Loktanella sp. M215: one gene and its partner. The main gene of each other region encodes a partner of the protein of the gene in region 2 in a complex. Links are inferred from orthologs where the notes say so. Each region holds a gene or a part of one and is shown on either strand. Other genes may lie near its edges.

Region 1 (6,663 bases), 540 kb from region 2 along the record:
CGGATCACGCAGGATCTGAGCCGGTTCAAGCCGCATTACATTCTCGACTGATGCACCCTATCTAACGCCATGAACCCGCCCGCCTGCCAAGGAGACGCCACCGTGACCGCATCCCGCCCCCTGAAACGCACCCGCATCATGCCCGCAATCCTGCTGGGGGCCACTGCGTTTGCGTTGGCCGGCTGCAAGGACGACGCGGTCGAGGCGAACGCCTTTCCCGACAAGGCATCCTGTGAGGCCGCGGCGAATGCCGGGACGGTCGCATTCACCGTCCAGGACTGCGACGCCGCCTATCAGGATGCGCTGGTCGAATACGAACGGTCCGCCCCGCGCTACGACGATCAGGCGCTGTGCGAGGAACAGCACGGCGGCGCCTGCGTCGTGGACGAGAGAGCGGCTGGTGGCGGCGGGTCGATCTTCATGCCGCTGATGGCGGGCTACCTGATGGGCAGCATGCTGGGCGGCAACCGCGCGATGACGCAGCCGCTGTACCGCGATGCCGGGGGCAAGTTCGCGACGGCGGGGGGCGGCACGGTGCTGAACGGCAATCGCGGCAGCGCCCGGATGCAGCCATCCAGCTTTCGCGCAGCCCCTGCAGCGGCGGCACCCATGTCACGCGCCACGGTCAGCAAGACCGGCGGATTCGGGTCGTCGCGGACCAGCAGTTTCGGCAGCAGCCGCAGCTTTGGCGGCTGAGGCGGCCCGCAGACCAGTGCTTTCACCCGCGGAAGCGATGCGCTAAGAACGCGCAACTTCTGATCTGGCGAAAGTGCGCGCGATGAAATTCACCCTGTCATGGCTGAAAACCCACCTTGAGACGGATGCCTCGGTTGCAGAGATCGCCGAGACGCTGACCGATCTGGGGCTGGAGGTGGAGGGGATCGAGAACCCCGCCGAAAAGCTGCGCCCCTTCACCATCGGTTATGTCGAAACCGCCGAGAAGCATCCCGACGCGGACAAGCTGCGCGTCTGTCAGGTGCGGACCGGCAACGGGCTGGAACAGATCATCTGCGGCGCGCCCAACGCGCGGGCGGGCATCACCGTGGTCGTCGCCCATCCGGGCGTATATGTCCCCGGCATCGACACGACCATCGGCGTGGGCAAGATCCGTGGCATCGAAAGCCACGGCATGATGGCCTCGGAACGCGAGCTGGAATTGTCCGAGGAACACGACGGTATCATCGAACTGCCCGAGGGCGAGGTTGGCAGCAGCTTTGCCGATTGGCTGGCGGTGCACGCGCCTGCGCGCGTCGATCCGGTGATCGAGATCGCGATCACGCCGAACCGGGCCGACGCGCTGGGCGTGCGCGGCGTGGCGCGGGATCTGGCGGCGCGGGGACTCGGAACACTGAAGCCGCTGGAGACGCCGCAGATCGACGGCACCTTCACTTCCGATCTGGGCGTGTCGATTGATGACGACACGCGCGACGGATGCCCTGTGTTCTGCGGGCGTCTGATCCGTGGCGTCAGCAACGGACCCAGCCCGGACTGGCTGCAGGCGCGGCTGCGGGCGATCGGGCTACGGCCGATCTCGTTCCTCGTCGATGTGACGAACTTCTTCACCTACGATCTGAACCGGCCACTGCACGTCTTCGATGCCGACAAGGTGCAGGGCAATCTGCGCGTCCACCGCGCAACGGGCGGCGAACAGATCGTGGCGTTGGATGACAAGATTTATACCCTGTCGCCCGGCCAGATCGCGATTTCCGATGACGCCGGCGTGCAAAGCATTGCAGGCGTCATGGGCGGCGATGCCACGGGATGCACACCCGAGACGGTCAACGTCTTCGTCGAAAGTGCCTACTGGGACCCGGTGCAGATCGCCTACACCGGCCGCGCGCTGAAGATCAATTCCGACGCCCGCTACCGGTTCGAACGCGGGATCGACCCCGCCTTCACGCCCGACGGGCTGGACCATGCGGTCGCGCTGATCCAGTCGGTCGTGGGCGGCGAGGCGTCAGAGGTCGTGCAGGCCGGCGCCGTGCCGGATACCGACCGCGCCTACAAGCTGGACACGGACCGCGTCATCAGCCTTGTGGGCATGGACATTCCCGCCGCGACCCAGCGCGCGACGCTGGCGGCGCTGGGCTTCGTGCTGAAGGGTGACATGGCCCATGTGCCAAGCTGGCGCGGCGACGTGCAGGGCGAGGCCGATCTGGTGGAAGAGGTCGCGCGGATCGCGTCGCTGACCAAACTGGTCGGCGTGCCGATGCCGCGCACGCAGCCGGGCGTGCCAAAGCCGGTGCTGACACCCGCGCAGGTGCGGCTGACGGTGGCGCGGCGTGCAGCTGCGGCGCTGGGCTACAACGAATGCGTGACCTACAGCTTCCTCGACGAAGCCGCGGCCGGGTTGTTCGGCGGCGGCACCGATGCCACGCGGCTTGAAAACCCGATCTCGACCGAGATGTCGCATCTGCGCCCATCCTTGCTGCCGGGGCTGTTACAGGCCGCGGCGCGCAATCAGGCGCGCGGGTTCGGTGACATCGCGCTGTTCGAGGCGGGTGATGTGTTTAGCGGTGGCGAACCGGGTGATCAGCAGCCCTGCGTTGCGGGCGTGATGATCGGGCGCACCGGACCCAAGGACGTGCATGGCGCGTCGCGCGCCGTCGATGTCTTCGACGCGAAGGCGGATGCCGAAGCGTTGCTGGCTGCGATGGGCGCACCGGCCAAGGTGCAGATCCTGCGTGGGGATGACGGCTGGTGGCACCCCGGGCGGCACGGTCTGATCTGTTTGGGGCCCAAAAAGGTGCTGGGCATCTTCGGCGAGTTGCACCCGCGTGTGCTGCGCGCGCTGAATGTGAAGGGGACCGCGGTCGCCTTTACCCTGTTCCCGGCAGAGATCCCGCTGCCGCGCAACAAGACGAACACGCGTGCGGCCCTTGTGGCCACGGACTTGCAGGCCGTCGAGCGCGATTTCGCTTTCGTCGTCGATGCACAGGTCGAGGCGCTGACACTGGTCAATGCCGCCGCCGGTGCCGACAAGGCGCTGATCGCCGAAGTGAGGGTATTCGATTCCTTCACCGGCGGGTCGCTGGGCGAGGGGAAGAAGTCACTCGCGATCACCGTACGGCTACAGCCCGTGGATGCGACATTGACCGAGGCGCAGATCGAAGGGATCGGCAAGCAGATCGTGGCTAAGGTCGAAAAGGCCACGGGCGGCACGCTGCGCGGCTAGCCGCGTCCGGGTCTGCCTGTGCAGACCCGGATGCCTGTCCGTTCAGGTTAATGCGGAGTCTCAGGCCTTGGGGTCGGGGATGGATTTGGCTTTCTGGACGGCGGGTCGGGCGAAGAAACGGTCGACGTAGTCCGGCACATGCGTCAGGTCGGTGTAGCCGGTGACCTCTTTCGCGCCATAGAAATCGAGCGCATTCAGCCAAGGGGCCAAGGCGATATCCGCGATGGAGAAGTCGCCGGCGATCCACTCTTGCCCTGCGAGTGCGGCTTCGACGGCGCCGAGCAGGCGCTTCGCCTCTGTGATGTAGCGCTGTTGGGGGCGGGGATCGTCGATATCCTTGCCCGCGAATTTGTAGAAATAGCCAAGTTGGCCGAACATCGGGCCGACACCCCCCATCTGAAACATGACCCACTGGATGATCCGCGCCTTGTCGGCGGCGGTCCGGCCCAGAAGCTTGCCGGACTTTTCAGCCAGATAGATCAGGATCGCGCCGGATTCGAATAGGCCGATGGGGCCGTCCGGCCCGTTCGGATCAATGATGGCCGGGATCTTGCCGTTCGGGTTGAGGGAGGTGAAAGCGTCGGATTTCACGTCGGCATCTTTGAGGGTCACGAGATGCGGCTCGTAGGCGAACCCCATCTCTTCAAGGGCGATGGAAACCTTCACGCCGTTGGGCGTGGGATAGGAGTACAGCTGAATCACCGTCGGATCGGCGGCCGGCCAGCGTGATGTGATGGGGAAAGCTGAAAGGTCGGTCATTGCATGGTCCACATTTTGGGGCGCGTGGCGCGTTGAAACGGCTTCTTTTTTTCTACAAAGGCGATAAAGGTGGCGCGCATTGCAGGAAAGCGGCAAACCGTCGCAGTCTGAATCACAGGGGGACAAAAGCGTGCTGAACGAATTTAAGGATTTCATTGCCAAGGGCAATGTCATGGATCTTGCCGTAGGTATCATCATCGGCGCGGCCTTTACGGCCATCGTGACGTCTTTGGTGGGTGATCTGATCAACCCGATCATTGGCCTGATCCTTGGCGGGGTCGATTTCAGCAACATGTACGTCGTACTGTCTGGCACCGTACCGGATAATGCCGGTCTGCAGATTGCGCGGGATGCCGGTGCAGCCGTGTTTGCCTACGGTGCTTTCATCACGGCCTGCATCAATTTCCTCATCATCGCCTTCGTGGTGTTCATGCTGGTCAAGGCCGTCAACAGCATCAAATCACAGGCAGAGCGGCCGGATGATATCGCGCCTGATGTCCACACCGGTCCATCCGAACTGGACGTCCTGATCGAAATCCGGGATCAGCTGCGCAAATAGAAAGACTGAAAGGCCCGCCTTTTGGCGGGCCTTTTATCTTTGGTTCCGGTCGTCCCGTTGGCGTCGGTCGTTGGTCCGCACGGACTGCCGCGTTCCCCCGCTAAAGGGATCCCCCTTGCGTGTGAGGAGGAAGATCATAAGCGCCGCCAGGCCGATCGCGGCCATGCTGGCAAGAAATACATCGAAGGTCATGGTCAGTTCCATCCTAGCTTGTAACCAAACGAGCCTTGGATGGATTCGGTTCCCGGGTTTGACGTCTTGCGACCACTAACCTCGTGCTGTGGCTGATTTGCAGCGGTGCAGCGTCAATAGTCGAGGGGGTCCGGAATGTCCGTCGTGATCGGGAAAGCGACCGTGACCGTGTGCCCGTCGGCGGTTTCAGCCGTTTCGACTTTGCCACCCAACTGGACGGAAAACGCTCGGATCAACTGATGGCCGACACCCTTCCCTTTGTGATCCTGAGACAGAACGGCCGATGTGCTGCACTGGAATTGCGCCATTCCCGGCGCAACAATCAACAGGCTGAACCGCATAAAGCGTTGGGCCCCATCCGTCCGAGGTGCCGCGCCCAGTTGCTGGGTCACATTTGTTCCGACTTCACCGACCAGAAGAGCGAGGGGCACGGCCTGATCCGGCAGCAGGTGGAAATTATCGACCTTCAGATCATGTTCGATGTCATTGCCGATTTCCGAAAGCTGGGCAAAAAGCGTGCCGCAGATATCGGCCATCAAAGGCCGCGCCTCGGTGCGGGCCAGATCCTTGGATTGATAGATGTAGCGATGCACCGTCGCGAGGCCAAGGACACGGTCCTGCAGCCGTTTCAGGGCATGACGGCTTTCGTCCGATTGGGCCGTCCGGATCTGCATGTTCATGATCGACGAGATCATTTGCAGATTGTTTTTGACCCGGTGATGGACTTCTTTCAGCAACACGTTCTTTTCACGCAGGCTGTTTTCCATCCGGGCTTCATCGTCGATCAGATCGTAGGCCATGTTGACGAAGGTCTGTTCCAGGTCGAAAAGCTCTTGCGGCAGCATTTCGGTGTTCTTGGCTTTCGGCAGCGCCCGGTCAGCGGCAAAGCGGCGCATCCGGCTGCGCAGATCCTGGACCGGGCTGACCACCAGACGGTGGACGGCGAAATACGCGACCAGAAGGCTTGCCAGCCACATCAGCGCGGGCAGAAAGAACGACGGCAGCGTGATCGCGGTGCTCGCGAGGAAGCCTTCGGTCGGGGCCCACCCGGTCATGGCGTAGGCAAGGCCGGGCACCAGCGTCAGCATGACGAAGACACGCCGCTGGCCATCCGCGTTGCGCCCGACAAAGGTCGACGGGTCGGCGCCCAGCCGCAGCAAAGCCTCTTGCGACAGGTCGACGACCGGATTGACCGGCGCTTCGCCCTGCGACGCTATGATCTGGCCGTTGCGGTCAAAGATGACAAGGGACAGCGGCGGCGCGGAATTGTCGAGGTCGGGCATACCGGTCAATGTGTCGGTCGGCAAAGCCAGCACGATTTGACCGGCGACCGTCCCGTCCCGCACGATGGGTTGCAACAGAATGACACTGTTGCTTTCACCCGGTTCGGCACCCAGCCGTGTATTCAGGACCGTGTCCGCGCTGCTGGCCACCGCGCGTGCGCGGTCATCGGTGCCGATCGAAAACGGTGCACTTTCCGACGAGCAGGCGATCATGCCCGATGTCTGAAGAACACCGGCAAAGCTGATGCTGGGGTCCGAATCCCGGAAAGCCCGAAAAGCGGCGCTGCACGCTTCAGGGTCATCGGACGTCAGCCCCACGGTTGTCGCTTGGCTGCGTGCGGCACCGATTGCCCGTTGCAGGGTCTGCCGCTCGCCTGAAATCGCAAGCTCTGTCAGGGCCACCAATGACAGCGCCGTCCGGGCGCGCAGCGTCTCGTCCAGATTCTGGGTCTGCCAGATCGCGAGCAGACCGATCGGCAGCAAGGCCAGCGACAGAAATGCCACGACCCGAAACGGCAGGCTTTGCAACAACGGCCAGCGGTCGTCTTTTCCGTCCGGCGCGGACGACATCAAAATGCCGAATTGCCGTTGTTGGCGACCACGGCGATTGTGACCTTGTCCGTCAGTTCGACGGGGCCATCGGCGTCAAGGTGCATCAATTCCGCGAGCCGCTTGCGACCACGGTTTGCCCGGCT
Region 2 (7,858 bases):
GAGTCAGGTCGGCGTCATCGGCGCGGGCGTTGGCCGGAATGACCGTCCCGTCATAAAGCTTCATCAGAAGGGTCGGATCCTGTTCGCCGCGGTTCGGGTCGATCACGAGGCGCGAAAACCGCGATGCGGCAACCGGCGCATCCAACGCGGCCCCCAGCCCCTGCGCCACACCCAAGGCGCCGATATCATAGGCGATATGGCGCTGCATCTCTGCCGCAGGCAAGCCGAGGTCGCCGCCGTTGACCCAGTCGGGCACGATGTTGGTGGCGTGATCGCAGGTGATCAGCCACCGGCCGGGGCGGTCTGCGCCGCTGATTTCATAGGCATTGTCGGTCATGGAACCCGTCATTCTTTCTTCTGGGCATTTAGGCTAGTTGTGACAGGAATGGAATTGGGCAATAAGGTCCGTGACAGCGTCGTTACCGCTAACACCCACCTATTCCGCAGCGAAAAGGGACAGAACTCCGATGAAACGCAATCGCCACGTCAAGATCGTCGCCACCCTCGGCCCGGCTTCGAATACATACGAGATGATCCGGAAGCTGCACGAGGCCGGCGCCGATGTGTTTCGCCTGAACATGTCCCACGGCAGCCACGAAGAGATTCGTGTGCGCCACGCGATGATCCGCCAGGTCGAGGAAGACCTGGGCAGCCCGATCTGCATTCTGGCTGACCTGCAGGGACCGAAGCTGCGCGTCGGTGTGTTCAAGAATGGCGAGGAAGATCTGGTTGTCGGTGCGTCCTTCCGCCTCGACCTGAAGGACGAAGAGGGTGATGCGACCCGCGTGAAGCTGCCGCACAAGGAAATCTTCGACGCGCTGGAGCCGGGCGCCCACCTGCTGGTGAACGACGGCAAGATCAAGCTGCGCGTCAAGGAGTGTGGCGCTGATTTCGCCGATTGCGAGGTTATCGTCGGCGGCGTGATTTCCAACCGCAAGGGCGTGAACGTGCCGGACGTGGTGCTGCCGCTGGCGGCCCTGTCGGACAAGGACCGCAAGGATCTGGAATTCGTGTGCGAGCTGGGTGTGGACTGGCTTGCGCTGTCGTTCGTCCAGCGCGCCGCTGACGTCACCGAGGCGCGCGAGCTGGCCAAGGGCCGGGCCGCCATCCTGTCCAAGATCGAGAAGCCGAACGCGGTAAAGGTCTTTGACGAAATCCTCGCGGTTAGCGACGGCATCATGGTGGCGCGCGGCGATCTGGGCGTCGAATTGCCGGTGCAGAACGTGCCGCCGATTCAAAAGCAACTGGTCCGCAAGTGCCGCGCCGCCGCAAAGCCGGTGATCGTGGCGACCCAGATGCTGGAATCGATGATCGAATCGCCGATGCCGACCCGTGCCGAAGTGTCGGACGTGGCGACCGCCATCTATGAAGGCGCCGATGCGATCATGCTGTCCGCCGAATCCGCCGCCGGGTCTTTCCCGATCGAGGCGGTGCAGACCATGGACAACGTGGCAAAAGAGGTCGAAGCCGACCCGACCTATACCGAGATCATCGAGAGCAGCCGCCGCGCCGCCCGCACCACGGTTGCCGACGGCATCGTCGCGGCCGCCCGCGAGATTGCCGAGACGGCGGACATCAAGGCCATCGTCTGCTTTTCGCAACGGGGCACGACGGCATTGCTGGTGGCACGCGAACGGCCCCGCGTGCCGATCCTGGCGCTGACAAACGAAATGCGGACCGCGCGCCGGTTGTGCCTGACCTGGGGCACGAACTGCGTGATGACGGGCGCGGTAGACCGGTTCAAGGATGCGGTGATCGCCGCGGTGCGCGCCGCAAAGGCAGAAGGCATGGCCACAGAAGACGACATGATCGTGGTGACCGCCGGCGTGCCCTTCAATACCCCCGGCTCAACCAACATTCTGCGTGTAGCGCCTTGCGCAGAAAGGTTGATTTACGCCTCTGATTCTGAATAAAGTTGCGACAGAGCATGCCACGAGGGTAAAAACATGGACACCGACCTGATCTTCATCGTCGGTGTCGTGATTTGTGTGCTGGCGATTCCCGCCATCCTGAGCGCCTTCATGGATGGGCGCGCGCCGCGCGCGCCCTCTCTGATCGTGCTGATCGGCGCGCTGATGATCGGCTACGCGGTGCGGGAACGGCCGATGTCCTACACCCTTGACGCTGTGCCGGACGTTTTCATGCGTGTCGTCGCCGGCTTTACCCGCTGACAGCTTGCCATTCCTGCGACCGGGGTCTATACGGCCCGCTCAACCCGCGCGTCCGGCCAATATGGCATGCCGAGTCGTGCGTTCACCGCTACCCCAGAGGAGACGGAAATGCCGAAGATGAAGACGAAATCGAGCTGCAAAAAGCGGTTCAGCATGACAGCCAGTGGCAAGGTCAAGGCAGGTCAGGCCGGCAAGCGCCACGGCATGATCAAGCGCACTACCAAATTCATTCGTGACGCACGCGGCACGACCCTTTTGTCAGCTCCTGATGCGAAGATCATCAAGAGCATGATGCCCTACGCACGATAAGGAGAATTTGATATGCGCGTTAAAGGTGGAACCGTCACGCACCGTCGGCACAAGAAAGTTCTCGACGCTGCCAAGGGTTATTTCGACCGTCGCTCCAAGACCTTCAAGGTCGCCAAGCAGGCCGTCGACAAGGCAAACCAGTATGCAACCCGCGACCGGCACGTCCGCAAGCGGAACTTCCGCAGCCTGTGGATCCAGCGGATCAACGCCGGTGTGCGTTCCGTGGACGAGGCGATGACCTATTCCCGCTTCATCAACGGCCTGTCGCTGGCCGGCATCGAAGTGGACCGCAAGGTTCTGGCCGATCTGGCCGTGCACGAACCCGACGCTTTTGCGGCGATCGTGAACAAGGCCAAGGACGCCCTGGCCGCCTGATCGGACCCGAAGACTTTTGCAAAGGCCGTCCTTCGGGGCGGCCTTTGTCGTTTCAGTGCCCCGCCCTTGCGGCGCAGGGGTGGAACGCCTATTCACCAGACAACTTTTGACGCGGGCGCGGAGCGGTGCGATGGATGATCTCAAGCAGAAATACCTGGGCCTGATCGCGGGCGCCTCTGACGAGGCCGCGATCGAGGATCTACGCGTGCAGGCCCTCGGCAAGAAGGGCGAGATTTCCCTTCAGATGCGCGAGTTGGGCAAGATGACGCCCGAGGAACGGCAGACGGCCGGCCCCGCACTCAATGCCTTGAAGGACGAGATCAACTCGGCCCTTGTCGCCAAGAAGACCGCCCTTGGCGATGCCGCACTGGACGCGCGCCTGCGCGACGAATGGCTGGACGTCACGCTGCCCGCACGCGGCCGCCCGGCGGGCACGATCCATCCGATCAGCCAGGTCACAGAGGAGGTCACCGCGATCTTTGCCGACATGGGCTTTGCCGTGGCCGAAGGGCCGCAGGTGGAAAGCGACTGGTACAACTTTGACGCGCTGAACATCCCCGGCCACCACCCGGCCCGGGCCGAGATGGACACCTTCTATATGAAGCGGGCGGCAGGCGATGACCGCCCCCCCGCCGTATTGCGCACACACACGTCCCCCGTGCAGATCCGCAGCATGGAAGCGTCCGGCGCGCCGATCCGCATCATCTGCCCCGGCCGTGTCTACCGCGCCGACTACGACCAGACCCATACGCCGATGTTCCACCAGATCGAGGGTCTGGCGATCGACAAAAACATCAGCATGGCGAACCTGAAGTGGGTGCTGGAGGAGTTCGTCAAAAGCTATTTCGAAGTCGATAACGTCGACATCCGGTTCCGTGCGTCACACTTCCCCTTCACCGAACCTTCGGCAGAGGTGGATATCCGCTGTTCATGGGAAGGCGGCACGTTGAAGGTCGGCGAAGGTGACGACTGGTTGGAGATTCTGGGCAGCGGCATGGTGCATCCCAAGGTTTTGCAAGCCGCGAAGGTCGATCCGACCGAGTGGCAAGGCTTCGCCTTCGGCATGGGCATCGACCGCATCGCGATGCTGAAATACGGCATCCCCGACCTGCGCGCCTTCTTCGATAGCGACCTACGCTGGCTGCGGCATTACGGCTTTCGTGCGCTGGATGTGCCAACGTTGCGGGGTGGGTTGAGCAGGTGATTTGGTTTGGAGGCTTAGTACTAACAATTATTGGATTTATATTTGGCAGGGTTTTCAATCAGTCAGAAATTATTCTCGCTGAGAAACGTAGGACATACGAAGCCCTACTAAACAATTACCCTAAGCCAATCGAGGTGTATTTAATTGATTCTGATGATCAGGCGATTGAGCGCCGTGAAAAGATGTCGTCTGTCCACGGCGCATTTCTGCTTTTTGCTGCACCGAAAGTCGCACAAGCCACAGCAATTTATCTGAATATCTACGAGGATGTTGATCGAAAGCTAGGACCTGATTCCGCTGTATTGCATCCAGAATACAAAAGAGTGTCACAAGCTCATACAGATTTAATCTTGGAGATGAGAAGAGACTGCCTTGCTTGGTCAGCCTTCGGTTACAATGGGAAATCAAGAATCGAGATTCCAAAAGAAGTTTTAGCGTCGGAACCCAAGAAATGACAGCCAAAGACGACGACTACGACGCCATCGTGGACCTGAACGACCTCTACCCCGGGGCCGGGACGTTCAAATTCGGCAACACCAAGGCCGAGTGTCAGGCGCAGATCGAACTGGTCCGCAAAGGTCTGAAATCGGCGAATTGTGCGCCCTACCGCGACATAAAGGACGACCCAGACGCCATGCCCGTCGTGGGTCGCTGCGATATCGCGGCGAATTGGGGTGGGTCGCCCGCTCTTGTGGTCCGCACGACCCGCGTCGAACACGTCAAATTCTGCGACGTGACCGAGGCCATGGCCGAGGCCGAAAGCAGCACCTATACGCTGCAAGGCTGGCTGACCTCGAAGGAGGCCTATTTCAAGCGCAACGGCGGCTGGTCCGACGACATGCCGCTGGTCTTCGAATTCTTCGAACTGGTCGAGGATCTGGACGGGCGCAGCCTGTAATCCGCGCCTTACCGGCGGACAAGGTTCAGATTGAACCCCCCGGCGCTGACCGTGATCTGCGCCAAGGCACCCGCCTGATAGATCGCCGTCATGGACAGCGATTTGAAGTTGAACGGCGACAAATGGCCTTTGCCCGCGATGACGCGGTAGGACATGTCGCAGGTCACCGTCTCTCCGGTCGTGTCCATGGCGGTCGTTGCCATCTGCACGACGCGGCGCCCATCGTACATCGTCAGGGGGTTGGGGCAGGTCTTGCCGTTGGCCAAGACACCGAAAGCCTCTGCCGTGGTCAACGTCCCGGCCGGCACCTTCGAGATGTCCGACAGGACCGTCATTTCATCCGCCGGCGTCACGGTCACGGCGGTGACCTGAGTGCCCTCACGGGTCACGGCGATGTCGCGGGTCTTGCTGCCACGGTTGACGCCCAGATATTCGATCGTGTCGCCCTTGGCGCGAGTCACGGCCTCGAACGTGCCATCGGCCACGCCGAGGGGCGTGTTGTCGAGGCGCGACAACAGGTGAACGTCCTTGCCGCTGCCGTCGAACGCGAGGGTGCCCAACTGGCGATTGCCCAGCATCATGGCAAAGTTCTGCTGGGCCGCGAGCGCGGGACCGGCAAGCAGGGTGGCGAGGGCAGCAATCAGCGGCAGGCGAAGCATCTGTGTCATCCATGTAAACGGAGAAGTTGCCGCAACATACGCCAAGGCCGGTGGGTATGCGATATCACATCGTCGCGGCCGGCCGTTCTTGTCCGACGTACGGCACACGACGCCAAGATATCGCGCCGCCCGCTAACGCAGGCGGCGCGTTTTCATCACAGGTCGGGCAGGCCAGGCAGGATCTTGTCCATCGTGGCCGGCAGATCACGCACCCGCACACCGGTCGCATCATGGATGGCGTTCAGGATGCAGGCTGCGGCGCCGCAGATGCCCAACTCTCCGATACCCTTTGCCTGCATGGGGTTGGCATAGGGGTCACGCTCTTCCAGAAAGGTCACGGTCAGCTGCGGTACGTCGGCATTGACCGGGATGTGGTATTCGCCCAGATCGCGGTTGACGATGTGACCGTCGCGGGCATCGTGAATAAGCTCTTCCGTCAGAGCCATGCCAATTCCGAAGGTCATGCCGCCAAGGCACTGCGACCGCGCGGTTTTGGCGTTCAGGATACGCCCGGCGGCAAAGCTGCCGTGCATCCGGCGAATCCGCGTTTCCCCGGTCACCCGGTTCACGCCGACCTCGCAGAAGAACGCACCGAAGGTCGCCTGCCGGACGTCCTTCATCGTCTTGCCAGCCTCGATGACACCGGTCGATTCCATCGGGCTGTCGCCGATCAGGTCGGTCAGCGGAGTCTGCGTGTTCGCAGCCGTTGCCACACCATCCTTCAGCGTCAGGTCGCCTTCGTCACAGCCGAGCTTCTTGGCGATTTCCTGGCGCAGCTTCTCGCAGGCGAGGAACACCGACGACCCGGCCGAAGATGCCCCCCATGACCCGCCGGACCCAGCGGATTTCGGCAGGTTGCTGTCGCCCAGACGCGTCTCGATCCGGTCCTGCGGAACACCCAGCATTTCGCCGGCGATCTGGGTCAAGATCGCATAGGTCCCGGTGCCGATATCGGTCATGTCGGTTTCGATCAGGACGGTGCCATCGGGGTTCAGCGTCACGCGCGCATGGCTTTCGCCGATCATGTTGACCCGCACGGCGGACGACATGCCATGGCCGATCATCCAGTCGCCGTCCGTCTGACCGGTCTTGCGATCGGCCCAGCCATAGGTCGCAGCCCCGTCATCCAGCGCCTCTGCCAGCATGTGGGTCGAAAAATCGCGCCCGTCGCTGGGATCCTTGTCGGGAATGTTCAGCTTGCGCAATTCAACGGGGTCGATACCCGCCTTCACGGCCAGTTCGTCCATCGCGATTTCAAGCGCCGTGATGCCCACCGCCTCGCCCGGTGCGCGGACGGATCCGGCGCAGGTGGAATTGACGCGGACGATCTCCATCCCGATCTCGCGGTTCTCACCACGGTAAAGGAACGGGGTCGCCTGCGTGACCGGCTCGGCAAAGCTTTCGTCAGGCAGTTGCGACACACGCGCGCGATGGCCGATGCCGGTCAACTTGCCGTCCTTGTCAGCGGCCAGACGAAAGTGCTGGACGGTTTCGGACCGACGCATGGTCGATTCCATGACCTGTTGGCGCGACATCGCGACAGACACCGGCACACCCAGTTCGCGCGACGCCAGCGCGGCCGCGACCGCATCGGGAGAGATGCCCAGCTTGGACCCGAAGCCGCCGCCGACGTAGGGCGCCATCAGATGCACCGCTTCTGGCGCGATGCCGACGGAATCCCCGATTTCATTTACGTTGTACTTCAGCATCTGCGACGTCGCGCGCAGCATCAGCTTGTCGTCTTCCCACCACGCAATCGCCGTATGCGGCTCCATCGGGGCCGAGGTGTGGCCGGGCGTCGTGTAGGTTTCCTCGACCGTGAACGCCGCGTCCTTCATTGCGGCATCAAGATCGCCCATGCTGGACTGCTTGCCTTTGGGTGTCTCGACAGAGGCACCCTCCGCGTCAGGATCGGTCACAGCCGTCTTGCCCGTCATCTTCAGGTCCAGCGACTGGGCGCCGTGGCGCGCCTGTTCGAACGTGTCGGCCACGACCAGGGCAACCGGCTGGCCGATGTAGTAAATTTCCTTGCTGCCCTGAACCGGGGCCTCGTTCGCCGTGCCCTGCGCCGGATTACGCAGGAACTTGTCGCCATACATCACCTTGCGCACGCCCGGCATCTTTTCGACCGTGGCCGCATCGACGCTGTCCAGCGTACCGCGTGCGATCGTGGCACGGACCAACACACCGTGCAGCATGCCGGCCTGATGATCCTCGTGGGCGTAGGTCGCCGTGCCGGTGA

Evidence for each region. The genes of interacting proteins can lie anywhere in the genome.
Region 1: the proteins of pheS (region 2) and pheT are in contact, whole or in part, in a crystal structure (PDB 6P24), measured with the Escherichia coli proteins. The link is inferred for Loktanella sp. M215 from one-to-one orthologs.

Annotation. Positions count from the first base shown.
Region 1 is NZ_WMEA01000001.1:538,141-544,803, reverse strand. What follows is about bases 409-3,476. They hold pheT (phenylalanine--tRNA ligase subunit beta), read left to right. Parts: upstream 409-778; coding sequence 779-3,175; downstream 3,176-3,476. Other genes in these bases: GLR48_RS02660 (glutathione S-transferase family protein), read right to left, coding at 3,236-3,476; GLR48_RS02670 (DUF1190 domain-containing protein), read left to right, coding at 409-696. Also shown: GLR48_RS02675 (glutathionylspermidine synthase family protein), read left to right, coding at 1-51; more of GLR48_RS02670, read left to right, coding at 103-408; more of GLR48_RS02660, read right to left, coding at 3,477-3,934; large conductance mechanosensitive channel protein MscL, read left to right, coding at 4,065-4,493; GLR48_RS02650 (sensor histidine kinase), read right to left, coding at 4,799-6,538; GLR48_RS02645 (RNA polymerase sigma factor), read right to left, coding at 6,538-6,663.
Region 2 is NZ_WMEA01000001.1:1,074,103-1,081,960, reverse strand. The notes cover bases 2,232-5,022. They hold pheS (phenylalanine--tRNA ligase subunit alpha), read left to right. Parts: upstream 2,232-2,985; coding sequence 2,986-4,059; downstream 4,060-5,022. Other genes in these bases: GLR48_RS05165 (hypothetical protein), read right to left, coding at 4,966-5,022; GLR48_RS05170 (ASCH domain-containing protein), read left to right, coding at 4,511-4,957; GLR48_RS05175 (hypothetical protein), read left to right, coding at 4,056-4,514; rplT (50S ribosomal protein L20), read left to right, coding at 2,493-2,855; rpmI (50S ribosomal protein L35), read left to right, coding at 2,280-2,480. In the rest of the region: GLR48_RS05205 (N-formylglutamate amidohydrolase), read right to left, coding at 1-337; pyk (pyruvate kinase), read left to right, coding at 468-1,913; GLR48_RS05195 (hypothetical protein), read left to right, coding at 1,947-2,171; more of GLR48_RS05165, read right to left, coding at 5,023-5,616; GLR48_RS05160 (xanthine dehydrogenase family protein molybdopterin-binding subunit), read right to left, coding at 5,772-7,858.